DNA from 4 places in the Alteromonas infernus genome. Region 4 is predicted to be linked to each of the others. Evidence: predicted binding sites of a transcription regulator. Region 4 holds the regulator's gene; each other region holds the start of a gene.
The links. Region 4 encodes sigma-54, which starts transcription at its own class of promoters, with help from an activator protein. Its sites were predicted from a motif close to GTTGGCACGNNNNTNGNNT; they were not measured.

Region 1 (7,388 bases), on a different contig from region 4:
TTCGCTCTGAAGCGGGCATTGTTATCAGCGCATCGCATAACCCTTTTTATGATAATGGTATTAAGTTTTTCTCTGCCCAAGGGTTTAAACTTGATGATGATATCGAACTTGCCATTGAAGCTATGCTTGAGCAACCGATGACCTGTGTGGCGTCTGATAAGCTAGGTAAGGCTACGCGAATTAATGATGCTGCTGGTCGTTATATTGAATTTTGTAAAGGCACATTTCCCTCTGAACTTTCACTGACAGGTTTAAAAATCGTCGTTGACTGCGCACATGGGGCTACCTATCACATTGCACCTAATGTATTACGAGAGCTGGGCGCTACGGTTATTGAACTTGGCACAACACCCGATGGTTTAAACATCAACGACGGTGTTGGTGCAACGTCGATGAAAGCGATTGTTGAAAAGGTAAAAGAGAGCGGTGCTGACCTAGGTTTTGCTTTAGACGGTGATGGCGATCGCATTATGATGGTAGACCACCTTGGTAACGTTTTAGACGGAGACCAAATTGTCTACATTATTGCACGAGACGCACTTAAAAATGGTAAAATGCAAGGCGGCGTTGTGGGTACGCTTATGAGCAACCTAGGCCTTGAAAACGCGCTATCTAAATTAGGCGTGCCTTTTGCCAGAAGTAATGTTGGCGACCGTTACGTTATGGAACTTTTACAGCAAAAAGGTTGGTCTATTGGGGGCGAAAATTCAGGCCATGTCCTTAATCTGAATATGAGTTCTACGGGTGACGGTATCGTGGCTGGATTGCAAGTTTTAGCAGCAATGCTTCGCTCGCATATGGACTTGCACGATTTAGCGAGCGGTTTCGACATGTACCCTCAAACGCTAGTCAACGTGCGTTACAAAAATCAAGACCTAGACTACCTCGCTCATGCTGATGTACAAAATGCTAAACAAGAAGCCGAATTAGCACTGGGTAAAACGGGTAGGGTATTACTACGTAAAAGTGGTACTGAACCCCTCATTCGTGTGATGGTGGAATCAAATGATGAAGCCCAATCTCACAAATGGGCAGAGCATATTGCTGAAACTGTTCGTAATCTCGCCAATTAGTTGGCGTAGCTGGAAATTTTGCTTTTTGTGCTTGTATATTCTTAATTAAATAGTTAATATCACGCCCGCTTTAAAGACAGGGCTAAGGTCTGCGTTGTGAGTGAAAATCTAAGAAAGCCATTCGTGGCTGGTAATTGGAAAATGAACGGAAATTTGGCACTTGTGGCTGAATTTAATCAAAAGTTAGCGGATGTAAACGCGAGTGCGGAGGTAGTGGTTTGTGCTCCTTCTTTGTTCTTACACGCATTTGATAAAGATTCGTTTTCAGTGGGTACTCAAAACGTTAGTCATTTAGATAACGGTGCTCATACCGGTGAACTTTCGGTTGATATGCTCAAAGAAGCGGGTTGTAAATACGCTATAGTAGGGCACTCTGAACGACGAGAAGATCAAGGCGAGTCGAGCGAGCTTGTCGCATTAAAAGCTAAAAAATGCGTGGCTGCAGGTGTTACCCCCATTATTTGTGTGGGTGAGTCTCTTGAAATAAGAGAAGCTGACAACGTAGAGTCGTTTGTCGGTGAACAGCTTGACGCTCTTATTAATGCAATGTCTGTGGATGAGCTATGCAAAACAGTTATAGCTTACGAGCCAATTTGGGCAATAGGCACGGGTAAGACTGCCAGCCCAGAACAAGCGCAAGAAGTACACGAATTTATACGCGGTTACTTTTCTAAAGTAGATTCGCAACTGGCCCAAGGCCTTCGTATTGTATACGGTGGTAGTGTGAAGCCAGATAATGCTAAAACCCTATTTGCACAAAATGATGTAGATGGTGGGTTAATTGGCGGAGCCAGCTTAAAAGCTGAAGATTTTATTTCAATTTGCCAAGCGGCAAACTGACGAGGTATTTATGATTTACGAAGTGCTATTAGTAGCATACCTAATTGTGGCGCTTTTGCTTATTGGATTTGTTTTAATCCAGCAAGGTAAGGGTGCAGATATGGGCGCTTCATTTGGCTCAGGCGGTTCAAACACAGTGTTTGGCTCATCGGGTTCTGGAAACTTCATGACGCGCACAACGGCAATTTTAGCGGGTCTTTTCTTTTTTATCAGCCTATCACTAGGCGCTATGACGGCTAACCGTGAAAGTGCTGAGGACGAGTGGGACAATCTAGAAATACCAGCGGCTGTTGAGCAGCAAGTAGAACGACCTGCAGACCAAGACGTACCTGTTATCGAAGGCGCAGCACCAGCACAGAGCGACGTTCCTGTTGTTGATGGTGCAGCGCAAGGTGACGTACCAGCGGTTGAAGGTGACGCGACAGACGTGCCGGTGTCTGACGATACTGAAAGTTCAAACTAAAGTAAATTTGCGGAAGTGGTGGAATTGGTAGACACGCCATCTTGAGGGGGTGGTGAGCATAGCTCGTGCGGGTTCAAGTCCCGCTTTCCGCACCAACTTTGAAGAAAGGCCAGCATGCATGCTGGCCTTTTTTTCTTTAAATGTCCCGTCCTGAAATACGTTGACATAAAGAGGACTTCTTTATGACGACATCAAATATTACCAAGGCTAAGCCCAGCGCTCTTAATTGTAACAAAGCGTTAAATTCCAAAATTAACAGGATGTTATGCCTGTTACTATCTTTGTTATTCAGCTATTCTTCTGTAACTAGCCGTTCTGGCATTCCACAAAATTGAAATATTCACACGACGGGGCACTGTAGTGCAAAAGACACTTAGTCAGAGTTTATTCCAAACCTTATTTATAGGAGTTGTAATAGCATCACTTCTGATAATTGGCGCTGTCTGGCGCTCTGCTAATACACTTGTGGTTAAAAATATCGAACACGATATCCAGTTAGCAGAAAAGGTCTTTGATAAAGTTGTTTCTGACAGGCAAACCGTAATTAAAAGTGTGTCAAAAGTGCTTTCTCGTTCATTTGATTTCAGACGGGCCGTGGGAACAGGTAGCATTCCCTCAATTGAAGTCGCCTTCACCAGTTATGCAGGTAGGCTAAATACCGACATTATTGCACTAGTCAGTTTAGACCATCAGGTTGTTGCTTCACACACCGAGCTTTTCAAAGAAGGGCAAAATGTTCAAAGTAGCTTAGCCTTAGTTGCCAAGGGTAAAGATAGCGGTTTTTTTGTCGTAGATAATAAATTAGTTCAGCTTAATCTCATTCGTGTAGAAATCCCTACACTTAGATACTACATGCTTATCGGTGTTGAATTCGACAGTGTATTGCTACAAGAACTGAAAGAACTCGTCGATGCAGAAATCATAATATCGCAGCTCGATTCAAATCGTATACTTAAAACCACATTAAAGGAACACGAGGCTAAGCGAGTCCTTGCATCACAACGAGATCCTTCTTGGGTCGATGTAACGTTCAAAAATCAACTGACTTACGTAACGCGCCAAGTCTATTTAGGAAGCGAAGAAACCTTACCAGTTAAGATTACTTTAGCCGTTGATACCACTTCCTCTTTTGAGGCCTTTACCGGCGTGCAGCTCACTATCTTCGCCTTCTCTATTTTAGCGATATTGATTGCACTTGGTTTGTCACTATTGCTTGCACGAAGCGTGAGTCAGCCGGTATCTACATTAGTAAAAGCGGTTAATAAGGTGGCCTCGGGTAAATATGGTGCCACACTAAAAACCCCCTCAAAGCTTAAAGAAATTACCGAACTCGCCAATGCAGTAGACAGCATGCAGGCCAGTATTAAGAGCCGAGAAAAGCACATTCGCTATCAGGCTGAACACGATGTATTAACAGGGCTTTTTAACCGTAACTATGTGGAAGGCTATTTTGAGTCTGAGTTAGGAAGTGGGCACTCTGTTCAGGTTGTGGCAATCACGGTTATTGGTTTTAGAACCATTAACGATCTTTATGGCTATTCTAATGGTGATAACACATTAAAAGCCCTTGCTGAAAGGTTACAGCGTTGGCCCGGTACTTCAGCCCGTCTAGCTGGCGGAGAAATTCTTTACATTACACACGACGCACTCAATGATGATCAGCTTGAAACCCTCAAGCACATTTTAGAGCAGCCGGTAGAAAGTAATTTAATCGCTATTCCGGTAAAGGTAGCTATGGCTGTAATTGATTGCCCTAAAGATGCCTCGTCTTCTGAAGAATTGTTTAGAAAAATGAATATCGTGACAGACGAAGCGATACACAGCGACAGTTGGTGTGTTCGTTACAAAGCCGATCTGGAAGATAAATACACCAGAAGGCTGTCTATTACTACTGAGTTAAAGCGCGCGTTAATCAGTCAGCAAAATGAATTATCTATGGTTTATCAGCCTAAAATTGATTTACAAACCATGAAAGTATGTAGTATGGAAGCGCTCATTCGTTGGAACAACAGCGTACTTGGGTTTGTTCCTCCCGATGAGTTTATTACCATTGCTGAACAAGCAGGTTTGATAGAGCAGGTTACATCATGGGTGATGAAGCAAACCATTTCTGACTTGGCTTACTTCAGAGAAAAGGGCTATGGCTTTACAGTAGCCATGAATTTATCTACCCAGGATATTCAAAATAAGGTGCTGTTAACTAAACTTGTCTCGCTACTTACCGAAGAGGGCTTGTCACCTGAAGCCCTTGAGCTTGAGATAACCGAAAGCGATCTGGTGGCAGACGCATCACTTGCGATTGAGAACTTAAACGAGTTAACCGCCCGTGGTTTTCATTTTGCCATCGATGACTTTGGTACGGGTTACTCTTCACTGGCTTATTTGAAAAACTTGCCAGTAAAAACCATTAAAATAGACAAGAGTTTTATACTGTCGCTTGCCAGTGATGAAAACGACCAGCAAATTGTCCGCACGGTTCTTAGCTTAGCTAATGTCTTTAACTTGAAAGTAGTTGCCGAAGGTGTAGAAGATGCCGCATCGTTAGACATTCTTAAAGAATGGGGATGTGACATAGTACAAGGCTACTACATCAGCCGCCCATTGAGTTGCGCTGACTTAGAAAGTTGGCTTCAAAATACGCCTTTCGGAGAATAGCTATTTTATTAATTAAATTTTATTGTTCTAAACGAAGACTCAATATTTATTGTCGTTAAAAGAAGCGACATGGCATTGTAAATGCAACAAACAATAATGAAGCGTGTATAACGCTCTGCGGGCTCATTCTTCTCTAAACTGTGAGTATTTTGCCCATTGAGTTGTGAAATTAATTCAAAAACAAGGAATTTATTATGGACATCATTCGTATACTACTATCGATTTTACTACCACCGCTGGGCGTGTTTCTTCAAGTTGGGCTAGGCGCTCATTTCTGGATTAATATTCTGCTAACCATCCTAGGCTACTTTCCAGGGGTTATCCACGCCATTTACATTATCGCTAAAAAGTAGCGCTTACTGGCGTAAGAAGAGGGGCGTTAATCTCGCGCCTTTTCTATCAAACGTGGTACAAAGTGAAAAATTAAAAAAGCCAGCTATAAAAGCTGGCTTTTGTTTTTGGTTGCCGTAAAACGATAGCCTCACTTTAGATAGTGAGGCTATCTAGTACTAGGCTGTAACTTTTTCTTCGTCTAGCTCTTTTTTCATTTCTTCGCGATAGGCGTTAGCAAGCTTGGTTTTCTGACTATCGTTTAGTACATTCCCCGCCACTTGAAAGAACTCTTGTTCCTCATCCGCGAGGTGATGTTCAACTTTTTCTTGTAACGTTTTTAAATGACGTAGCCAAGCGGGCGAGCTCATATCAGTTTCGTCGAGTTTACCTAGCAGTTCATCAATTTCATGATGTTCTGCAATGCCATGACGAGTTAAGTCGACAGTGGCATCCTTTTCTAGCAGATGGGTATAAAAATGTCGCTCTTCAGCGATAGCATGACTCTCTAGCTGAGTTTTAAGTGCTTCATAGTACTCGCGACGTGCCGCAGTGTTGCCGCTTGTTTCGGCGAGAATCTTAAGCAGCAAACGTTGCTTTTCATGGTCTTGGCGCAGTGCTTCAAATATTTTCATGGAAGATCCCTCAAATGGTTAAATACTTACTAACCAATGCGATTTTTGTTCCATGCTTTCCGCTATTCTTTGTAATTGATTTAAAACGCTTTTTAATTTTAATGCTGTTGAATAATGCCTAGGCATTAAACAACAGCGCAAGATTTACATAGCGCGTTACCAATATATTCTCAACGGTTTATATTCCGAACCATTTGTTCATAGCGAGACTTAAACACCTTGCGCTAGCATGGCATCGGCGAGCCGCCTGAAAGCCGCAATATTCGCCCCCTTCATATAATCGACATAGCCATCTTCACGCTTACCTTCGATTACACAGCGTTCGTGAATACTGTTCATAATCGAGCAAAGCTGTTCGTCTAACGCGCTGGCGTCACGCTGATTGAACATAGCATTTTGACCCATTTCTAAGCCTGAAAGTGCAACGCCTCCAGCATTAGATGCCTTGCCCGGTACGTAGGTTATTTTGGCGTCAAAAAACTGTTTTTGCGCGTCGGTAGTGCAAGGCATATTGGCACCTTCTAATACCATTTTACATCCGTTGTTAAGCAGTGCGTTGGCATCTTCTTCTTGCAGTTCGTTTTGCGTGGCACAGGGGAGCGCTATGTCGCATTTAAGGTGCCAAGGTTTTTTATCCGCTACCCACGCCCCCATATTTTGTTCAGCCATGTCATAGAGTATGTTTTCACTTGAAGCATGATTTTCAATTGCCCACCTCAGGTTTTTATCACTTAATCCGCTCTCACTATGTAAAAGCCCTCGGCTGTTAGATAGTGAAATTACCTTAGCGCCTTTTTCAACGGCTTTTAAGGCGGCATGAAGGGCGACATTTCCGGCTCCAGATACTGTCACTGTTTTGCCCTTAAGGTCGGTCTTTTTATACTGGCACACCGCATTTAAAAACGTAGATGAGGCCAAAACCTGTTGCTTCGGTTCGAACATAGCTACCACCAAACTCTAAGCCTTTGCCGGTGAGTACGCCTTCAAACTTATTATTTAACCTGCGGTATTCACCATATAAATACCCGATTTCTCTTGCCCCCACATTAATGTCGCCTGCGGGTACATCGGTATTTGCGCCTATATGTCGTTGCAACTCACGCATAAATGCTTGGCAAAACAACATGATGTCACGATCTGAACGCCCCTTAGGGTTAAAATCTGAGCCGCCTTTTCCTCCACCCATTGGCAGCCCGGTCAATGCATTTTTAAAGCACTGTTCAAACGCTAGGAATTTAAGCACGGATAAATTTACGGTAGGGTGAAAGCGTAGACCGCCTTTATATGGCCCCATCGCTGAGTTGTGTTGTACACGCCACCCCTGATTTACTTCAATGTTACCTTCGCTATTCATCCACGAGACAGTAAAGTTAATAATTCGCTCCGCAAGGC
Region 2 (7,388 bases), on a different contig from region 4:
TTTCGATAATAAGTCGTTATCAATTAACAATTAGTTTATAGCGAGGGATGTGCCAAGTTAGCGAAATGAGTTAAATTACTGATTTATTTGCTTTTATTTTTTTGAGTATTCAAAGGTAAGGAAATGGATTTAATAAAAAAACTAAAAGTTGGTGTATTTGAAAAATGATGTGGTTGAAATGGCTAACTGTTGAAAAGTGAAGCGCGTTGTCGTTTGCTAATACGCGCTTCAATAAAAAATAGCTGTGCATAGAAGGCATAAGGGAGGGCCAACGTTGGGTAACCCCCATTTATGCGCGACTATTCAGTCTCGAATGAATAGTGCAGATGTTTCACTGCAAATGTTTAATGATTAAGAACGCGTGCTTTTGCGCTTCAATTTTGACGCTGCACTTACAACCAAAGCAATAATGACGCCTGCAACAACACCCACTGCGCCATCGGCGAGTATAGACATGACGAGTGTGGCGTCTGGAATAACCCCTGCGAACCAGTCTGTAATTACGTGCAAAAAGCCAATACTATGGGTAAGAATACCTCCACCAACTAAAAACATGGCAACCGTGCCCACAACAGCCAGCGTTTTCATAAGTGCAGGAGCAGTAACCAAAAGCGCTCTGCCAACAAACCGTTGAAGTGTGTTCATCGAACCTGTTAGCGACTTACGAAGCATGTAAAGGCCAACGTCGTCCATCTTGACCAATGCTGCAACCAGGCCATAAACCCCTAACGTAATGGCTAAACTTAACGCCACTAACACGCCAATTTGTGTTGTCAGTGTGGCGTCAGACACGGTGCCAAGTGCAATAACGATAATTTCAGCCGACAGAATAAAGTCGGTGCGAATGGCGCCTTTAATTTTGTCTTTTTCAAACGCGACCATGTCGACATTTTCATGGGTCAATGCGTCTATTCTGGCTTCTCGTGTTATTTCTTCATCATCATGGGGCAGGTATTTGTGCAGAAGTTTTTCAGCACCTTCGAAACATAAATATAGCCCGCCGAGTACGAGCAATACAGTGATAAGTGAGGGGACAAAAGCACTTATCGCTAACGCAGCAGGAACCAATATAGCTTTATTGATAAGCGAGCCCTTTGCTACGGCCCACACAACAGGCAATTCTCTTTCTGCTTTAACGCCTTGGACTTGATCGGCGTTCACCGCTAAATCGTCACCCAAAACCCCCGCTGTTTTTTGCGCAGCGACTTTCGACATGGTTGCAATGTCGTCCATCAATGTTGCTATATCATCAAGTAGGGCAAGTAAGTTAGCTGCTGCCACGTTGAATATCCTTTATTATATATTTATTAGAGAAATAACTACTGAATTGCAGTTTAGCCTACTCAAAACAAAGGTAATATACAACGAAGATAAAGGCCGTTAGATAGCCATTTTTGATAAGGTTACCGAGGCTTCGTGCACATCGAAAGCGTGAGTTGAGAAGAGCATCGTCGTGCTCTTCTCATGTTGACCTTAATTACCCCAAATACTGTTTACTAGTTCTGGGTGATCAACGAAAGGGTAGCGATCATGACAAAATGAATAAAAGTGCTTAATCTAACGGCAAAGAGCATTAAGGAAACCGCTAGGGAAATAGATGCAAATAAACGGGGAGCCAAGTAACAAAATCAGGACTGGGTACAGGGGGCAACTAAATGACTGACAGCCCAGTGCCATCGTTATCTGTACGCTCATATACCAAACAAACGTGTCGCCACAAACATAACTATTTTCAACTGGTGCTGCCCATTAATGGGCATATCTTGATAGAAATCGATAATTTTCGTGGGCGAGTAGGCGTCGGCGAAGGCGTATGTATTGCGCCTAACGAGGTTCATTATTTTAGTGCTAATGAATTATCAAAATTCATTGTGGCAGACTTGGAATATGTGCCCGTTAGTTTAAATGACAGGCTACACCCTATTTTCCAAGTATCGTCAGCATTGCAAGCGTTTTTGTCATTCGTAGAAATTCAAATTAGTCAGTTTGCAGACCATGGACATGAAGAGATTTTGGCGCTGTTTTTAACCTTGTTAGAGACATCCTTGAAAGGATGTAGCATGGATAAGCGTATCACTCCCGTATTAAGTCATATTCATCGCGATCTTGCCCGAGGCTTTACGCAAGTGAAGTTAGCGCAGATAGCTTGTATGGGAACAACGCAGTTTAAAACGCGTTTCAAAGAAGCTACCGGACTTAGTTTGCGAGACTACCTGGTGAAAGCGAGAATGGAAAAGGCCAAAGCGTTACTGAGAAATACCGATACGCCCATGTTGGGTATAGCTCAGCTAACAGGGTATGAAGATGTTGCAGCATTCAGTCGACGGTTCAAAGCATATTTCGGGCAACCACCTAAGTTTTTTAAGAGAAAGTAGCGGCGCTTGGGCTATTGCTGTTTATTTGGGTATGGCAGATCGCGACAGCTAATTTCGCTTTTCGTCTTTCGGGAGTTTATTGACTCTAGCGTCAATAAAACGCTTGTGATCGTCCATTTTGGTGCATTCTAAGGTGCCACCGGTAATTCCGCTTAAAATCGCCAGTGTTTTGTTAGTGTTACTACTACAATTCACGCGTTTAGTCGGGCGTTTATTTTCGGCGGCTTGTATTTGCTGTGTGCTTGGTCCGCCGAGTTTCGGGCTGTTTTTGCGCTCTTGAAATGCGCTTGCTGCCTGTTCAGCATCTTCAGCGACTTTGTCCCTGTGATACTTTTCAAAATAAAGGGCCGAACCGTCTTTTACCGATAGATTTAGCGAGCCAGCGCGCCGATTTGCATCCTGTGAAAGCGTAGGTATGGGCGTTGCCGGTGTGTTAGTGGGCTTAATGTCGACGGGGGCTTTTTGCGGTTTTGCCTTTGTATTCTCTTTCTGTTGAGGGGCGGGGCGCTCTGTAATTTTAGCTTTAGTATCAACTGCTTCTGTACGCTTTGAAATGACAGGTTTTAACCTGGTTTCTGGCGTGTTTCGGGAAGCCTCTACCGGTTTGCTTTGTTGGGGGAGAGACTGGGGTTTCGGGGCGGGCGGGTAATACAGTTTGGCGTTTATCTCGGCCGTTTGCTTAGACATAGTGGCGCGTTTTTTTTGAGTATCAATGCTCAGCTGAGAAAGTATGACGACCAAGATAACCCCAATCACGTGTACTAAACCTGAAATCAATAACGGGCGCCATGCCGTTTTCTTAGCAACGGTATGATGTTGTATATAGCGCTCAGGCGCTGAAAATGCGGGAGTGATAGTGGTCATAATATTATTAACAGACCACAGGCTTAATCGAATAGTTCCATCCTAAATTCATCGTACTTTTTAGTCGGCTCACCTCAATATTGCCTCGTATCGCTTCAAAACTGGGCATTTTTTTCAACATGCACCATTGTTGTGCATTATTTTTGTGCAAGCGTATGTGTGAATTGCCTATCTAGCTGATTTTAAATGGTAAATATTTGTGGCATGGCTCTTGGTTTATCTTCGGGTAGTTAGATATTCGACCATTAACACAGAATAACCAAAACAAACTGGGAGCAACTCATGAAACTAGTCACAGCGATCATCAAGCCGTTCAAGCTAGATGATGTTCGTGAAGCCATTTCAGAAATCGGTATCGACGGCTTGACCGTGACCGAAGTGAAAGGCTTTGGACGTCAAAAAGGACACACTGAGCTTTACCGCGGAGCGGAATATCAGGTGGATTTTCTACCTAAAGTCAAACTGGAAATTGCTGTTCAGGATGATCAAGTAGAGCGCCTGGTAGAAGCCATCGTTGGCGCTGCCAAAACAGGCAAAATTGGAGACGGCAAGGTGTTTGTTTATGACCTTGAACACGCCGTTCGTATTCGAACTGGTGAGTCGGATAGCGACGCGCTGTAAGCCACAACGATATATTTGCGGAGAAAACCATAATGGAAATCACTTTTGAACTTGGGTATGCGCTAGATACCTTTTATTTTCTAATCTGCGGTGCACTGGTAATGTGGATGGCTGCAGGTTTTGCGATGCTTGAAGCGGGTCTTGTTCGGGCTAAAAACACCACAGAAATTCTAACTAAAAACGTGGCACTATTTGCTATCGCTTGCACCATGTACATGATTTGCGGTTACGGCATTATGTACGGTGGCGGCGATTGGGGTCCTTTCCTAAGTGGCATTATGGGAGACGGTGCAACGGGTGTTGCCGAAGACCCAGCGACTTATGCGCCTTCTGCTGACTTCTTCTTCCAAGTGGTTTTTGTTGCTACAGCAATGTCTATCGTATCTGGTGCGGTTGCTGAGCGTATGAAGCTTTGGGCTTTCCTTGCATTTGCTGTAGTTATGACGGGCTTTATCTATCCAATGGAAGGTGCTTGGACATGGGGCGGCGAAGCGGTATTTGGTATGTATACCCTTGGCGACCTTGGTTTCTCTGACTTTGCAGGCTCAGGTATTGTTCACATGGCCGGTGCTGCAGCAGCGCTTGCTGGTGTACTCGTTCTTGGTGCACGTAAAGGTAAATACACAGCAGACGGTAAAGTAAATGCGATTCCTGGTGCAAACTTACCGCTAGCAACGCTAGGTACATTCATTCTGTGGATGGGTTGGTTCGGTTTTAACGGTGGTTCAGTACTGGCTACTGCCACGGTTGAAAGTGCAAACGCGGTTGCTATCGTATTTATGAATACGAATGCTGCCGCTGCAGGTGGTGCAATTGCTGCACTTATCGTTGCACGCATCTTGTTTGGTAAAGCTGACTTAACAATGGTACTTAACGGTGCGCTGGCTGGTCTTGTTGCTATCACAGCAGAGCCGTCTACGCCAACACCTCTGCAAGCTACGCTATTTGGCGGCCTTGGCGGTATATTAGTCGTACTTAGCATTGTTGCACTAGACAAAGTTAAAATTGACGACCCAGTGGGTGCTATCTCAGTGCACGGTGTGGTAGGTCTTCTTGGTCTAATCCTTGTACCTTTCACAAACGACGGTTCAAGTATCACAGGTCAGCTAATTGGTGCCGCGACTATCTTTGTATGGGTATTTGTAGTGAGCCTTATCGTGTGGCTAGTGATTAAAGCAGTGATGGGTGTACGTGTGAGCGAAGAAGAAGAGTTCGACGGCGTAGACATGAGCGAATGTGGTCTGGAAGCATACCCAGACTTCACAAGCGGCCGTTCGTAAGAGAGTCTCGATTAGGCAAAGCAATAATTACAACAATAATGTCTTATCACTTCCTTTTAAGCCCCGCTATTGCGGGGCTTTTTTCGTCAACGTAGCCGTATTGAAGGCGTCGGAATAGTGAAAAAAGGCACTGTAGAAAAGGGCCTAGGCGTAATGTGACAATAACGCTACACTATGAAGCAATCTGCTCATGCAAGGCCCTAAATAACCTTCGCAGTAAACAAAGGAACATTATGACTGCAAACGTACGAATTCTCTCTTTGGTACTTGTACTTTTTAGTGTTAATTGCTTAGGCTACGACAGGGTAACCGGGCAGCCTTTTGCCAGTCGCTCTGAGGTTATTGCGAAAAACGGGATGGCAGCAACCAGTCAGCCGTTAGCTACACAAGTGGCGCTCGATATTTTAAGGCAAGGCGGTAGCGCGGTAGATGCTGCTATTGCAGCCAATGCAATGCTAGGTTTAGTTGAGCCCACGGGAAGCGGTGTTGGCGGTGATTTATTTGCTATTGTTTGGGATGCCAAAGCAGAAAAGCTCGTAGGACTAAACGCTTCAGGCCGTTCTCCAAGGCAGTTAACAAAAGACGTTTTTGCCGAACGCGGGTTGCATCAAATACCTAAATTTGGCCCACTTCCAGTCTCGGTGCCCGGTGCCGTAGACGGTTGGTTTATGCTTCATGATAAGTTTGGCAAGCTGCCCATGTCCACGTTGCTTACGCCTGCTATCAAATATGCCCGAGAAGGGTTTCCCGTGTCTGAGGTTATTGCTTACTACTGGCAAATGAATTACGCGCGTATCGGTCACTACGATGGGTTTGCAGACACCTTTTTGCTTGACGGTAAAGTGCCGCAAAAAGGAGATGTTTTTAAAAATCCGGGGTTGGCGGTAACTTACGAAAAGATTGCCACAGGTGGGCGCGACGCATTTTATAAAGGCGATATCGCGCGTACGATTGATGCCTATATGAAATCTCAAGGGGGCTATTTATCATATCAAGACTTATCGTCGCATACCTCTGAGTGGGTCGAGCCGGTTTCGGCGAATTATCGAGGCTACGACGTCTGGGAGCTACCGCCTAACGGACAAGGCATTGCCGCCTTACAAATACTCAATATATTAGAACACTACGATATTGAGGGTATGGGCTTTAATTCTGCCGATTATATCCACACTTTTGTTGAAGCCAAAAAGCTTGCCTTCGAAGACCGTGCAAAGTTTTATGCGGACCCCGATTTCAACGAAATCCCTGTCGACTGGCTCATTTCTAAAGAATACGCTGCTAAGCGCAAAACGCTCATTGATAACGAGTGGGCAGCAAACCGTGTCGATGCAGGTATTTACGAAGGCGATACCATCTACCTCGCTGTGGCTGACAAAGACGGCAATATGGTGTCGCTAATACAGAGCAACTACCGCGGCATGGGTTCTGGAATGACGCCGCCCGGGCTAGGCTTTGTACTGCAAAACAGAGGTGAAATGTTTACGCTTGAAGAGGGCCATTTCAATGAATACCGGCCAGGTAAAAGACCTTTTCACACGATTATTCCGGCTTTTGTCACGAGAAATGGTAAACCTGTTTTAAGTTTTGGCGTGATGGGGGGCGGTACTCAGCCTCAAATGCATGCCCAGATTATCGTGAATATTCTCGACTTTGGCATGAACCTGCAAGAAGCTGGCGACGCGCGTAGAATACTCCACAGCGGTTCGAGCAGCCCAACAGGCGCGCTCATGACCGATGGTGGCTTCGTGAGTTTAGAATCAGGGTTTAGTGAGACGGTGCAGCGGGAGCTGATGGAGCGAGGTCATAAGCTTCAGCGTGTAGTGGGAGCCTTTGGTGGTTACCAAGCTATTGCGTGGGATGAGCAGAAAGGCGTTTATTTCGGTGCCTCGGAAAGCCGAAAAGATGGACAAGCCGCAGGCTATTAAGCACACTAGGGTAAAGAATAAACAGTAAGTTCTATGCAATAATAAGGCACTGCTTCGCGAGAAATGGTTTTCAATCTTGAATCAGTAGTCATAACGTAAGTAGGGTTCATTTTACGCGAGTAGCGAATTTTACAAAGACGTCAATAATAACAAGAGCAGCGATGACACAACCACAAAAAGGCCTCTGCGCTGAGCCAAATTTACATGCACAGTACTTGTTACTGAATGTCATTGACGATGATAGTCAAGCGGTGCGCGCTAAACTCTCTCGCGTGCTGGATATTTTCGAGCATTTCGAAAATGAGCATTATGAAGCCATGGTG
Region 3 (7,388 bases), on a different contig from region 4:
TTTAAGAATACGGTCGTGATCATGACCTCTAACTTAGGCTCAGACATCATTCAAGACAAGCACAATGAAAGCCAGTACGACGAAATGAAGGGGATGGTAATGAATGTTGTAGGGCAACATTTCAGACCTGAGTTCATTAACCGTGTGGATGACATTGTGGTATTCCACCCACTAGGGAAAGAGCAAATTAAGTCTATTGCTAAAATTCAGCTCGCTTCTCTGAGAGCCAGATTGGCAGACAAAGGTTACAAACTTACTCTGTCTGCTGCGGCAATGGATAAGCTGGCTGAAGCGGGCTTTGACCCTGTATTTGGCGCTCGACCGCTTAAGCGCGCTATTCAAGTGCAGGTGGAAAATCCGCTCGCCCATCAGCTGCTTGCTGGTGAGCTGATACCCGAATCGACCGTTCGAATAGATGCAGACGAGAGCGGGCTCTTTATAGTTAGCAACTAAAAGAAGACGTATTAATCATTACAAAGGCACTTCACTCCAGTGCCTTTTTTATTGCTTTGGTATAACCTTTTCCTTTAGTTTACAGGGAGAAAAAATCTTGTGATGAGTTTTAGGAGTTAAGCATGCAATCAGCCCCAATTATTAACGCATTTAAACGCGTGCTCGGGGAAAGTAATATTGCTGTGGGGCAGCGCCAAACAGAACACTATCGCAAAGGGTGGCGCTCTGGTGAAGGTGAGGCATTAGCCGTCCTTTTTCCGCATACGCTAATGCAGTATTGGGAAGCGCTTAAAGTTTGCGTTGAGTATAATTGTATTATCATCATGCAGGCCGCGAAAACGGGGTTAACAGAAGGCTCTACGCCAAGCGGTGAGGATTACGACAGGCCAGTAGTGGTTATTAATACTTTAGCCATGGATGACATCGTGTTGCTAAACAAAGGAAAGCAGGTTTTAAGTTTTCCTGGAGCAACGTTATTTAAGCTTGAAAAGGTATTAAAACCACTGGGGCGTGCGCCGCATTCCGTAATTGGCTCTTCGTGTTTAGGGGCATCTATCGTTGGTGGTGTTGCCAATAACTCAGGGGGAGCGCTAGTAAAGAGGGGGCCCGCGTATACAGAGTTATCGTTGTTTGCCCACGTAGATCAGAACGGCGAACTCACGCTTGTTAATCATCTAGGCATAGATTTAGGCAAAACGCCTGAAGAAATCATTGGAAATTTGTCGTCGGGCAATTTTCCTACAACGCTACCTGCTACGGAAAAAAAAAGCGTCAGCGAGTGATTATGTGCACATAGTTCGCGACGTAAACGCCGATACCCCAAGCCGTTTTAATGCTGACCCCACACGTCTTTATGAAGCAAGTGGCTGCGCCGGGAAAATTGCCGTGTTTGCGGTACGCCTTGATACCTTTGAAGTACCTACAAAAGAGCAGACGTTTTATATTGGAACAAACGATGCTGCTGTACTTACGCGCATTCGACGAGACATTTTGTCGCAGTTCGACAACGTGCCAGAAGTCGGAGAATATCTTCACAGAGAAATGTTCGATATTGCTGACACCTACGGTAAAGATACTATTTTGAGCATTCAGCGTTTAGGCACAGATTCGTTACCCAAAATGTTCACGTTAAAAGGGCGGGTGGATGGCGTGCTGAATAAGCTACCACTACTACCACCTTATTTTAGTGACAGGATAATGCAGTTTGGCAGTAAGTTCTTTCCTGACCAGATACCGCAAAGTTTGAGAACTTTCCGCAACAAGTACGAGCATCACTTAATCCTTAAAATGAGCGATGGTGGTATTGAAGAGGCAAAAGCACTGTTATCAAAGCTGTTTACGCAAGAGCAATTAGACGGTGGGTATATTGAGTGTAGCGACGAAGAGGCCGCCAAGGCGTTTTTACTGCGATTTGCCGCCGCGGGCGCAGCGGTGCGTTATCAAACCTTACACCATAAGCAGGTGGGGGACATATTAGCGTTAGATATTGCATTAAGGCGTAACGATGAGTTCTGGGTAGAAAAGCTGCCAGCGCATATCACCATGCATGTAGAAAAGCCCCTTTATTACGGGCATTTCTTTTGTCATGTTTTCCATCAAGATTACATACTTAAAAAGGGCAGCGACGCTAAAAAAGTAAAAGCGGACATGTTGGCGTTACTAGATAGCAGAGGCGCTAAGTACCCCGCAGAGCATAATGTTGGGCATCTATATGAAGCGGAGGACACTCTGCAGCAGTTTTACAGAGAGCTAGATCCTACCAATACCTTTAACCCAGGCATTGGTAAGATGGAGAAGCATAAACGCAATTGTTCATGCTGTGTTTAGCAAGAGATAAAGAGAGCCCTATAGGCTCTCTAATAATGCTCTAGCTTGTGGACGCCTAAAGAAAGGGCGCTCTACATTTACTGCATACTCTAGCTCTTTCTTCGCTTCCTCAATTCTATTTAGTTTAGCGAGGGTATAGCCTAGGTGGTAGCGAATATTTGGGTCGTTAGCATCCCTGGCAAAGGCATCTCGAAGCATTTTAAGACTGCCTTCGTAATCTCCTTGCAGCGCTTTAATATGCCCGTAAGTATCCAGTATTTTGGCTGAATTAGGCTGCAATTCGTAAGCTTGTCGGGCATAGTTTTTTGCCGTAACCAGCGACGTTTCAATATGCATGATAGCCAAACGGTTATAGGCTTCGGCGGGGTTGAGAAGGTTTGGCTCCTCAATAAGCGCTTTATAAAGCGCTATCGATTCGTCAAATTCTTGAATAAAGAATAAGTACTGAGCCAACAGATTTTTTGCTAGCAGGTTATTCTCATTTTCAGCAATGAGCTTACGAGCAGTACTCAAAAATACATCGACGAACTGTTCGTTCAGTGCGTAGTTGTATATAGCAATAAACGCTTGAGCAAATGTAGAGTCTACGTCCAGTGCTTTTTCGAAAGCCGCGATTGCACGCTCATTGTTGCCCTTATTTGCTTCTAAACGACCTTTCAAGAAATGATAGACCGGGTTTTGCTGCTGGTCTTTAGGAATGCTCGTTAGTAAAGATTGTGCTTTCTCGTTGTTTTGTAGGTCTAATAGCAGACTAGTGTAGCGCAACGTAACAAATGTACTTGAATTCGCTATTTCATAAGCACGTGCCATAGCATCTAAAGCGTCTTCATCGTTGCCAATGCTACGAGCTTGGTCGGCATAGGCAATTAACTTACCTGCATCGTCGTTTATGAAATTTCTTGCAATGCTCAGTGTTTTCTCGGCATCGGCACGCTGGTTATTCCCTAACTGAAGCGCTGCTTTACGAAGAAGGTAGTCAGCATTGTCAAAGTCATCTTTAATAAGCAGGTCTAAATGATACAGTGCATTCTTTGTATCGCCTTGTTGCTGATATAAAGATGAAACGCGCTCTCTCGCTCCGATATTCGAAGGATTAAGCGTTAATATATCAAGGTAAATTTGCTTCGCTTCATCTACATTACCCGCTTTGGTCAAGTTGAACGCTTTCAGCATTAAGGTTTCATTATGCTGCGGTGACAGCTCAAGAAGTTCTTCTATTAACTGATTAGACGTATCCACGTTTCCTAAGCGACTTTCTGTCGCGGCCAAATTGAATTTAGCCGGAAAAAGGGTAGGGTTCTGCGCGAGCGCTTTTTCGATATTGGCTTTAGCTTCCGCCAATTGACCCTGTCTAATCAAAATGCCCGCTTTTAGGTTGTACACTTCAGCTTCGTCGGGAAACAGTTCGCTAAGCAGGTTGGCACCTTTTAGTGCGTTTTCAAACTGCTGTGCTTGTAAATTCATCAATGAATAAGTGAAAAGAAAGCCTGCGTTATCTTTGTAAGCAGGTAGGTTCTTCTCAAGAATACTCAAGGCTTCGGCTTGCTTACCTCTTGCAGCCATTAATTTGATTTTAAATAGCTGAAGCTTGTTTTCATTCGGATACTTGTATTCAAGGTTTTGCAAAAGGCGCTCAGCTTTAAATGCTTTGTTTTGACGAATAAACAAATCACCTAATAGCAATGCTGAGTCAGGGTCTTCCATTAGTGCATCTTGATGACGCTCAAGCAGCGCAAGCGCTTGCTTATCCTGCTGTGTAGCCATATAAACTTGGCTCAGCATTAATACCGCCTGCAAATCTTCCGGCTCTTGTTGCAGATAAGCGCTAAAATCTTTTGCTGCAGTCTCCATGTTGTTGTTGAAGAAGTTGGTTAAACCGCTTATGTAGAGCAACATAGGTTGAGAAGTTATGAGCTCAGGGTCAAGCTGTGCCATAAAGTCATTAAGCTCTTTTAGCTTCTCGTTATCAATAGCTTGTTGGTTGTCTCTGCTTTGCAACCAGCTATTAAGTAAAATGGCCAAAGGATCGTTTGGCGTGTCTTCAATAATTTCATCAACGAATAGCTTGGCCGTATCATAGTCTTTCGCTTCTAAATACAAATCCACTAGATTTCGCAGCGCTATAGGGTCGTCGCGGTTAAATGTCAGCGCTTTTTGTAAGTGTGCCGTTGCTGCGTCAGTATCACCCTGTCGGTACGCAAGTTGCCCTTTCAAGCGCCATGTTATGGCGTTCTCAGGCTCGAGTGACATAGCCTTGTCGACAAGGGAGGTCGCTTTCGGTAAATCTTCATTTTGAAGGGCAATGGAAGCTAACCCATTTATGGCTGGCACAAAGTTAGGCGTACGTGACACAATAGTGTTGTAGTCGCGCAATGCACATTGTTCGTCTTCTAATCTGATGCACGCTGTTGCACGAATCATCAGCCACTCGCGCTCTGCTTCACCAGAGAGCTTGTTTAAATCAGAGAAATCTACAATTTCTTGGTACCTGTTAAGAAACAGCCAGGTGTTGCCCAGGGGTTCTGCCAAAAGATTGATATCAGCACCCATTTCCAGCGCTTCTACAAACTCCATTTCGGCTGCAGTTAAGTAGCCATTAATAAGCAATATTTCGCCCATTAATATCTTTGCAGCCAAGTTTTCTGGGTCTTTTTGTAAGCTATTTTTAAGGTGAATATAGGCTTCGTCGTACTCGTTTTGGTTAAACGCGGTGAGCGCTTTTTCGTAATCTTCTGATGTAGAAGCAAAACTGTTGAAAGTGATTAACGATGAGGCAACTGCAGATAAAAGCATGCGTTTTACAAAGCGCTTTTTATTATTAAAAAAATCCATATAAACCTTCGATATTTAGCCTAGCCACTGGCTTAAAAATAGTATAAAAAAAGGTGGCCTAAGCCACCTTCTAAAGATACGTGTTTTCTAAGCGTTTTTAAACAATTAAACGCGACGCTTACGTCTATAAAGAACAAGACCTAAACCTAAGCTCATCAGTGCTAAAGCGCCAGGTTCGCTTACTTGTGTTGGTGGTTGAGTGGTTTTTTCTTCTAAACCAACGGTAAGTGAAGAAAGTTTAAAACCTACGTTGTTAAAAGAACCGCTTGCGCTCTGGTCGAAAACAGTATTGTAGGCACCAACAAGCCAATACTTAGCGGCGGTCAGGTTCTTTGTGAATGAAGATTCGAAATAGTTTTCTGAATTTTTTGTATTGCTAATGTTGAAATGGCCAAGTGCGCCATCAATCACAGTCTCACTTACATCTGACCACGTAAAGTTACTAGTGCCGGTAAATAAAGCGTTAGCTTTGTCATAGTCGAGGCCTGCAACTGTGACATCGTTTTTCTCGCCTCCATCGTAGTAATTTGCAGAGAAAGTACCACCAGTTAAGACGACCTCTTTATCAAACGAAAGTAGAATCATGTCAAAGTCTCTTGAACCATGATCATTGAAGTTGTCAACAGAATGGCTGTCTCCCCAAGGCACATAATCTCCATTAGTATTTTTATACCACACTTGGTCTTGGTTCGTCATACCGTAACCGTAAGCTTGTGTGCCAGATATACAATTTCCATACCTGTTGATGCTGCAGTTTGTGTAATCGACCAGAGTCGCTCCTTTCACAGAGTTATCTTCTGTACCTTCATCCCATGTATTGGTGTTGAAGTCATAGGTCAGTCCCTTACTCCCTGTGTCACTCCATGCAGAAACAGAAACTTTTACGTTAATGCCGTCAATCAGAATACCTTGAGAAGCATCTGTACTCGTAAAGATGTTGGTAGTACGGGTATTTCCTGTGCCGTCAACGAGCGTGTAAGTGGCTTCTTCTAACGCACTATCGCTAGCATATATGTTTGCACTTAGCGGCAGGAATAAAAGGGAGATACTTAAAAACTTCTTCAATTTCATTTTTGGACCACAAATACTATGAAAATAATTTCTTATGCTAAGCATTTAGTGTGCCAATTTTATGGGTTTGAATTTGCTAAAGTTTTTCGAGTTTCGACTGGTGTTAGTAAAAAAAACTGACAGGTTGTACCACCTGTCAGTGATCTAAAGTCTAATTTCTTCAAATAGTTTTCTTGCGGCGCCACATGACGAAGAGCGAACAAGCCATAAGTAGGCCGATGGTACCAGGTTCAGACACTTCTGTTGTATCTGGTGTACCTGTTGTTTCTGTGACAGAGAAACCAATATTTGCAAGTTTGAAAGCATCGTTACCAACGTAGCCACCAATGTTACCGAATACAGTGTTGTATGCACCTACTAACCAGTATTGCGCCGATTCAGTAAACGTGAAGTCAGCGCGGTGGTCTAAATATTCGCAGTTTTCTATATCAAACGACGCTGACGTTAATGCATCGGCTACGATATCACTCCAAGTATTAATACCCGAGGTTAATTTCGAAGTATCGCTTAATGCCGCTACAGATACTTGGCTATCGTTACTGCTGTAAAGCCAAGAGAAGCTGGCGCCAGTCAGTGTTACCGCAGAGTCAAACGATAGCAATACAAAATCATAGTCTCGTTCGACATTGGTCATCCCGCTATAATAAGCATTTTTACTACCCTCGTAATAATAGTTGAGGTTATCAATGGCATGGTCTGAGCTACCGTTATACCAAGCTTCATCATTGTTGGTAACGCCATAAGCCCATTTATCAGATAGTTTTTTCCAACTCGGCACCAACGACGGTCTCGCCAGTGACATTATTTGTATCCGAGAACGCAGACATTGATATATTAACGCCATTAACACTCACCGATGATTTAGTGGTTTCAATACTGTTATACACACCATCACTTACTAGGTCATAAGTATGCTCGCCAAGGGGGGAGTTACATACTTTGCTTTGGTCGCTATTGTTACTTGATGAGCCGCAGTAAGAATAGTTGTGGTTATTGTAGTATGTAGCAGATGCTGGATTAACGATAATCGAAGATAGCAATGCCGTGGAAAGTAAAAGCACAGTTTGCAAAGAAAAGTGTTTTGGAAGTAATAGCATAATTGCTTTCCTATAAAAGAAGCGCTTTTCGCTTCTAGTACATACTAAGATAGCGTTGCACCTTTCTATTGGCGCACACTTAGTGAGTACCTAATTTCAACATGGACT
Region 4 (7,388 bases):
CCAAGAGCGCGAGATCCACAACCCGCTATGACATCTATGACGTCAAACCAGCCCTATTTACTTAGGGCTTTTTATGAGTGGATTGTCGATAACGACCTAACGCCGTACATTGTGGTTGATGCCATGAACGAGTTGGTAGAAGTACCACAAGAGTTCGTAAAAGACGGTCAAATCGTCTTGAACGTATCGCCAAGTGCGTGTGTTAACTTTTCTCTTGATTTAGATGGCCTGTCGTTTCAAGCACGCTTTTCTGGGCAACCTAGAAGATTAAGCATGCCATGTGAGGCGGTAATGGCCATTTACGCGCGAGAAAACGGCGCGGGTACTGTGTTCGCGACAGAAGAAGATGTAGCGCGTGCTCAGCAAGAGCGCAGTGAAGAGCCTGAAGACTTATCACAACCAAGCGGTCCAACCTCTTTAGAAGACGCTGACGCAAGTGACGTGCAAGACGCGCCTGTACCACCTAAAAAGGGTAAGCCTACCCTTAAAGTTATTAAATAGCGGATTGAGCCGCTCGTATGGCCGCGATTTAAAAACTTTGTGAGTATTGAATTAGCCTGGCTTTGTGAAGCTTTTCGCGTAAGCAGAGCCAGCTATTATCCCTTCCATTATCCCTAACAGATACTTCACTTTAAACTCAAAGCACCTGTTCTACGCGTCGCTAATTGTTGTTGAACTATAAAATCTAAGAGTTGATAAAGTAAACACTATTGAAAACGGTGGGCAGCTGGTACAAACCGTATAGGGAGTAGATTACAGGCTCAATATCAACGGGCATACTGCCGAATCGCTTAGTGGCTAAGCAAGTATTTAACACCAGCTATTCTTCAAGCCTAGACTCAAATTAAAAATAAAGTTGCCGTACCTAGGAAGGCGAAAATACCGACTACATCGGTAATAGTGGTTAAGATAACGCTACCTGCTAGTGCCGGGTCTATTTTAAGACGCTTCATGATCATCGGTAATGTTGCGCCCGCTAACGCCGCAGCAATCATGTTTATCATCATGGCAAACGCAATGATAATGCCCAGCATGTAATCTTGTTTCCAGAGCGCAATGACAGAGGCAATTAAAATAGCCCATATAGCGCCATTTAAAAAGCCTATCGCGATTTCTTTACTGATCAGCCAGCGCGAGTTACTGGCATTAACGTGACCTAACGCCATACCGCGAATAACAAGGGTTAGGGTCTGGTTTCCTGCTACGCCGCCCATGCTTGGCACAATAGTGTTCAAAATAGCTAATACCGCTAATTGACTTAGCGCCGCTTCAAATAAGTCACTTACCATTGCAGCCATTAGCGCAGTAACAAGGTTTACTGCCAACCATACCGATCTGCGCTTAGTACTTTGCATGACGGGGGCAAAAGTATCTTCGTCGTCATCTAGACCCGCCATACTCATCATCGAGTGTTCGGCGTCTTCGCGAATGATATCTACCACGTCATCAATGGTAATTCGACCCACCAGCCGGTTGTTTTCATCAACCACTGGCGCTGATAGCCAGTTATAGCGCTCGAACAGACTGGCGACTTCGTCATCAGGCATATTCACCGGAATGGCTTCCGACTCTTCGTCCATGACATCTGATACCTTATTATCGGTTTCAGCGGTCAGTAAACGCGCTACAGGAACAATACCAACCAAGTTATCGGTTCGGTTAACTACGTAAAAGGTATCGGTGTTTTCCGGAAGCTCACCCTTCAAGCGAATATAGCGCAGTACCACATCAACCGTGACGTCAGGTCGTAAGGTGATGGTATCTGTGTTCATGATGAAACCAGCGGTCTCTTCACCATAAGATAGAGCTTGTTCTGCACGTAAACGGTCTTGCGCATCCATTGAGTCGAGAATGTCGGCAAGAACGGGCTCTGGCAGGCTGCTTAGCGTTTCGGCTAAGTCGTCGGTGTCCATCTCTTCAAGTGCATCAACCACATTGGCCGGAAGCATCTTGGTAATAATACCGTTTCGTACATCATCAGACAGTTCCTCTAAGATGTCGCCGTGAAAGTCGCTATCAATGAGTTCCCATAATTCGTCACGGGTTCTACTCGGGCTCGATTCCAGTATGTGGGCGACATCAGAAGGGGGAAGTTCAAGCAGAAGCTTACGTACTGAGACAAACTGACCGTTAGTCAACGCGGCATTAAGGGCGCGTAACTGGGTTTGTACGTATTTAGAAACAAGCGCTTCTGCCATAAGGCGTTATTCCTACCTGCTATTAAGATGAACGGTGAAGGCTTTAAAGCCTAAGTGGGCGTAGAATATCGCAATTACGATGAGTCTGTCATGAAAATTGCGTGGCTTTTGCGCAGTATAACTATAAAACGGCGCTAAACGTTTAATAAGTAATCAGGTGACGGATTTAAACTATTCGTCTTCGTTAAACTTACCTTCTATGAGCTCTTCAATGGCAGCAAGGGCGTCAACATCATCGTTTCCATCTACAATAACATTCACTTGTTCACCTTGATGGCTTTCCAGCATCATTAAACCAAGAACGCTGCTGGCGTCAGCCTCTTTATCGCCTTTCTTTAAAATAATTTTGGCGTCGAACTGATTAGCAAGCTTCACTAATTGGGTCGCTGCTCTTGCATGTAATCCCAGCTTATTTACGATGGTTAGCGTTTTTTTAATTGTCATTACTGGTTTAGCTCTCGATGGCGAATTTGTACATCTGGGTGTATTTCGCTGAAGGTTTTCGACAGAGTTTGGGCAATATACACAGAGCGGTGTTGCCCGCCTGTACAGCCAATAGCGACTGTTACGTAACTTCTGTTGTTGCGCTCTAGATGAGGTAGCCAGGTGGTAATTAAATTCTGAATTTGCCAAATGAACTTGGTAACAACGGGTTGAGAGCCTAAGAAAACCTCAACGGGTGCATCAAGCCCTGTTAGGTGCTTCAAGTCAGGCTCCCAGTGAGGATTAGGCAAAAAGCGCGCATCAAAAACATAATCGGCATCTTTCGGAATACCGTGTTTGAAGCCAAAAGATTCAAACACCAGCACTAAGCGGGAGCTTTTCTTACCCAGTATTCGCTCGCGTATCAACTCAGCAAGTTGGTGAATAGTCAGTTTGTCTGTATCTAAATATAAGTCTGCCCGTTCAGCGATAGGGGCTAGCAAGGCTGACTCTGCCCTTATGGCTTCAGATAGAGACTTATTGAGCTTCGCAAGGGGATGCAGACGTCGGGTTTCGCTGAAGCGTTTTACCAGCACATCATCGCTGGCATCGATATAGACAATGGTCATTGACCACGATGACGGAAGATAATCTAAAATTTCTACCAGATCATCAGGGTTTTTCGGCAAGTTACGCACATCAATGCTCACCGCCACTTGGTCGTATTCATCAACAACAGTGTGGGTTAGGGTAGGAAGTAGGTTTACAGGAATGTTGTCAACGCAGTAGTACCCTAAATCTTCCAATGCGCGAAGTGCGACAGACTTACCAGACCCCGAACGACCACTGATTATAATCAGCTTCACCTAACTTCTCCCAAATCTTCTGGTTTTATCGCATACGCTTTATTGTCTTAAGCGCCTTGGTCACGACCTCGCTAAGGCGCTTAAATCTTTAACTTAGTGCAGAAAGAATATCATCGCTTGTACTGGCACGACGTATCGCTTTAATCGTTTCTTTATCGCTTAGTTTACCGGCTACCGTGGCCAATGTTTGTAGATGGCCTTCGGTTTGCTCTTCAGGAACAAGTAACGCGAAAAATATATCTACCGGCTTTTCATCGAGCGCGTCAAAATTAATGGCTGGCGTACTGGTGACAACAATAGCTATCACCTTTTCTAAACCTGGCAAGCGCCCATGTGGTAACGCAATGCCATTGCCGATTCCTGTACTACCCATACGCTCTCGAGACATCAAACTATTAAGTACCGTTGCCTGATCGATGCTCTCGTTATTTTTGGCAGCGATATCTGCGATGATCTCAAGAATTCGCTTTTTACTATTACACTGAACCGCACACTCGGTGCGGTCCAGACTTACGATGGCTTGTATATCCATGCTTAATTAACTACTAATGTTTTTTCAGTTTTTCCTTATGCTTGATTACCTGCCGGTCGAGTTTATCAACCATGCTGTCAATCGCCGCATACATGTCGGTATTTTCTGAGGATGCGAATACTTCAGCGCCACTTAAATGAACGGTCGCTTCGGCTTTTTGATTTAATTTTTCAACGTTCAGGATGACATGCACATTAGAAATGTGATCAAAGTGACGTTCAAGTTTGCTGAACTTCGTATCGACATAATTACGCAAAGAGTCGGTGATTTCGACATGATGACCAGTAAGGTTGATTTGCATATTTCGTCTTCCTTATATTATTAAGCCCGTTTAAATGAGGCTTTTGCGTTGGTTCGACGGCGGGATCGACAACGATTCCCGGTACTTTGCTATTGTTCGCCGGGCAACTTTAATGCCTTGTTCGGCCAACAATGAAGCAATCTTGCTATCACTTAGCGGCTTGCTAGGCTTCTCAGCTGCCACTAATTTCTTGATCAATGCACGAATCGCGGTAGATGAACACTCACCACCAGACTCTGTTGCTACGTGGCTAGAGAAGAAGTATTTCAATTCAAATATACCACGTGGTGTATGCATATACTTTTGCGTTGTGACGCGTGAAATCGTTGATTCGTGCATATCTACCATTTCTGCTACATCGTTAAGCACCATAGGTTTCATCATTTCCGGGCCATGTTCAAAAAAGCCCATTTGCTGTTGCACAATACAGTTTGCCACCTTCATTAAGGTTTCGTTGCGAGATTCAAGGCTCTTAATGAACCACTTAGCCTCTTGCATGTGTGAGCGGATGAATTGTGAGTCGCTACTATTTTTGGCACGACGACTCATTGCAGCGTATTGTTGATTTACGCTCAACTTAGGCAGGCTGTCGGGGTTAAGCTCAACCACCCAACGGCCATTCTTTTTGGCGACCGAGACATCAGGAATAACGTACTCAGGCTCTTTAGTAACTAAAGCACTACCTGGGCGAGGATTCAAGGTTTGTAATAAACGCATTGCCTCGCGCAGCTGATCTTCCTTCAAGCGGCTCTTACGCATTAACGTGCGATAATCTTTACTGCTTAATAGGTCTGAATATTCTTCTATAAGCTGTTTGGCTTCGTTAAGCCATGGTGTGTCTTCTGAGAACTGGCGCAGTTGCACCATTAGACATTCCTGCGGCGAGCGGGAGCCCGAACCAATGGGGTCGAACATCTGAATACGCTTAAGTACGCATTCTATTTCGTCCATTTCTATAGGCTCTTCCATATCCTCAGAGTTTACCGCGTCAAGAATGTCTTCAAGGGTCACGGTTAAATAGCCAGACTCGTCAATAGAGTCGATAATTGCCGTAGCAATGGCGCGGTCAGTATCTGAGAAATGGGTCAATCGCATCTGCCACGACAAATGTTCCTGAATATCCTCGGTGGTTTCGCCTTGAAATATTTGTTCATCGTCATTTGAAGGACCTGGCGCTGGGGCCGATGACGCTGAATAGTATTCATCCCATGTGCTGTCGATAGGCAATTCATCGGGAAGGTCGTTTTTTTCTAACGCGTCACCCGCTTCCAATGTATCGCTAGACGCTGTCGCAGACGCTTCTGTCACGCTATCGTCGCTATCGATATTATTTTTTTCTACTTGCGGCTCGTCGTTACCTTCTTCAACTTCCAATAAAGGGTTTGAATCGAGGGCTTCTTGAATCTCCTGCTGAAGATCAAGCGTAGATAGCTGCAGCAGTTTTATCGCCTGCTGAAGCTGGGGTGTCATGGTAAGTTGTTGGCTAAATTTTAGCTGTAAAGATGGTTTCATCTACGTCTTATTTAAATGCTCTAAATTGAATACACCAGAGCGAAATTGAAAAATGACAATTCAGTTACACTAACTATAGCCTGAATTGTTCGCCTAGGTATACATCCCTTACTTTTTGATTACTTAAAACCTGTTCCGCTGTTCCTTGCGCGATAAGCTCGCCATGACTCACAATGTACGCTTTCTCACAAACATCCAATGTTTCTCGCACGTTATGGTCGGTGATAAGGATTCCAATACCCCTATCTCGAAGATGCTGTATTATCTTCTTTATATCATTAACTGATATTGGATCAACACCAGCAAACGGTTCGTCTAATAAAATAAATTGCGGATTAGCTGCTAGTGCGCGTGCTATTTCAACACGCCGTCGTTCACCACCGGACAAACTCATCCCTGTACTATTACGTATATGGTTAATATTAAATTCATCAAGTAGCGCGTCAGCTTCTTCTTCCTGCTGCTGTGAATTTAAATCTTTACGGGTTTGCAAAATGGCCATGATATTTTCATGTACCGTAAGCTTTCTGAAAATTGATGCCTCTTGCGGAAGGTAGCCAATTCCGCGGCGTGCACGCTCGTGCATGGGCTGATGAGTAAGCTCATTATCATCAATTTCAATCTTGCCTTTATCCAGGTTAACCAACCCCACAATCATATAAAATGTAGTGGTCTTACCAGCGCCGTTAGGCCCAAGTAAGCCAACAATTTGACCCGTCGAGACAGAAAGGCTGACGTCGCGTACTACCTGACGCGATTTATATGCCTTAGCAAGGTTGGTTGCGCTCAAAGTTGCCATTGCTATTGATTGTCCCCACTGTCTTTATCTTCTTTCTTCGATGATGCCTTGCGAATGGATTCAGGAGTAAATACCGTAGTCACTCGACCTTCTCCATTTTCGCCCGCACCACCAGTAGCAAGTAACTGCTCAGTAATCATGTCGAAAGTAATGTTGTCACCTTGCACTTTACTGGTGTCTTGTTGAAGTTCCGCGTTTCCTGAAAGAGAAATCGTGCGATTGATCACCTCATAACGAATTTCGTTTGCCTTAGCAGACACCGGAGTACCGTCTTCTAGTGTTTGAGAATAACTGGCTGGCTTTCCTCTGGCGATAAAAATTTCGCGGCCACTACCTTCACTCGCGATAACTTCCACTTCGTCGGCTTCAATTACCAGCGAACCCTGGGTAATCAGTACATCTTCTTTATACAACGCCGTTTTATTTTTACCGTCGATAAATTGAGTATTTGAGCCTATTTTAATGGGCTGCGAAAAATCATCTTCGCTTGCGTTTACCGCACCGCTAGCGATGACAAGTAAAAGGCTAGTTGCTAGGGGAATAAGTGGTTTGTACATGATCTAAAAGCTCGTATTCTTGTGTGCGTAAATTCGCGTTAAACCCATTGCTCAAAATGACATATTGGGTACCCTGTATTTCAACGACTTGATCAGATGTCATTTGTTTGGTGTCTAAATTAATCTGAATGTATTCGGTTGAGAGGCTTTTGACAAAGTCATCGCTGGTTTGGTTCTCGATAACAACCTGGTTTTCTAAT

Region 1: a site for sigma-54 is predicted at 6,033-6,051, ahead of ACX5J7_RS05185 (hemerythrin domain-containing protein). Genes of this name have one in related genera too.
Region 2: a site for sigma-54 is predicted at 3,438-3,456, ahead of glnK (P-II family nitrogen regulator). Genes of this name have one in related genera too.
Region 3: a site for sigma-54 is predicted at 6,223-6,241, ahead of xdp1 (exosortase-dependent surface protein XDP1). Genes of this name have one in related genera too.

Annotation. Positions count from the first base shown of each region.
Region 1 is NZ_CACSIG010000018.1:15,944-23,331, reverse strand. It holds gene glmM (phosphoglucosamine mutase) at 1-1,073, shown strand, start outside; gene tpiA (triose-phosphate isomerase) at 1,170-1,913, shown strand; gene secG (preprotein translocase subunit SecG) at 1,924-2,376, shown strand; tRNA gene ACX5J7_RS05200 (tRNA-Leu) at 2,386-2,471, shown strand; gene ACX5J7_RS05195 (bifunctional diguanylate cyclase/phosphodiesterase) at 2,737-5,031, shown strand; gene ACX5J7_RS05190 (YqaE/Pmp3 family membrane protein) at 5,226-5,384, shown strand; gene ACX5J7_RS05185 (hemerythrin domain-containing protein) at 5,541-5,996, opposite strand; partial or broken gene gdhA (NADP-specific glutamate dehydrogenase) at 6,207-7,388, opposite strand, start outside.
Region 2 is NZ_CACSIG010000056.1:37,706-45,093, forward strand. It holds gene ACX5J7_RS14075 (DUF808 domain-containing protein) at 352-1,281, opposite strand; gene ACX5J7_RS14080 (AraC family transcriptional regulator) at 1,656-2,375, shown strand; gene ACX5J7_RS14085 (hypothetical protein) at 2,424-3,239, opposite strand; gene glnK (P-II family nitrogen regulator) at 3,522-3,860, shown strand; gene ACX5J7_RS14095 (ammonium transporter) at 3,893-5,140, shown strand; gene ggt (gamma-glutamyltransferase) at 5,374-7,065, shown strand; gene ACX5J7_RS14105 (Dyp-type peroxidase) at 7,227-7,388, shown strand, end outside.
Region 3 is NZ_CACSIG010000045.1:81,900-89,287, forward strand. It holds gene clpB (ATP-dependent chaperone ClpB) at 1-453, shown strand, start outside; partial or broken gene dld (D-lactate dehydrogenase) at 576-2,280, shown strand; gene prsT (XrtA/PEP-CTERM system TPR-repeat protein PrsT) at 2,299-5,112, opposite strand; gene xdp1 (exosortase-dependent surface protein XDP1) at 5,218-6,183, opposite strand; partial or broken gene xdp1 (exosortase-dependent surface protein XDP1) at 6,344-7,280, opposite strand.
Region 4 is NZ_CACSIG010000017.1:224,767-232,154, forward strand. It holds gene sspA (stringent starvation protein SspA) at 1-31, shown strand, start outside; gene ACX5J7_RS04800 (ClpXP protease specificity-enhancing factor) at 28-501, shown strand; gene mgtE (magnesium transporter) at 840-2,198, opposite strand; gene ACX5J7_RS04810 (HPr family phosphocarrier protein) at 2,370-2,642, opposite strand; gene rapZ (RNase adapter RapZ) at 2,642-3,487, opposite strand; gene ptsN (PTS IIA-like nitrogen regulatory protein PtsN) at 3,576-4,019, opposite strand; gene hpf (ribosome hibernation promoting factor) at 4,033-4,320, opposite strand; gene ACX5J7_RS04830 (RNA polymerase factor sigma-54) at 4,351-5,832, opposite strand; gene lptB (LPS export ABC transporter ATP-binding protein) at 5,906-6,631, opposite strand; gene lptA (lipopolysaccharide transport periplasmic protein LptA) at 6,634-7,188, opposite strand; gene lptC (LPS export ABC transporter periplasmic protein LptC) at 7,157-7,388, opposite strand, start outside.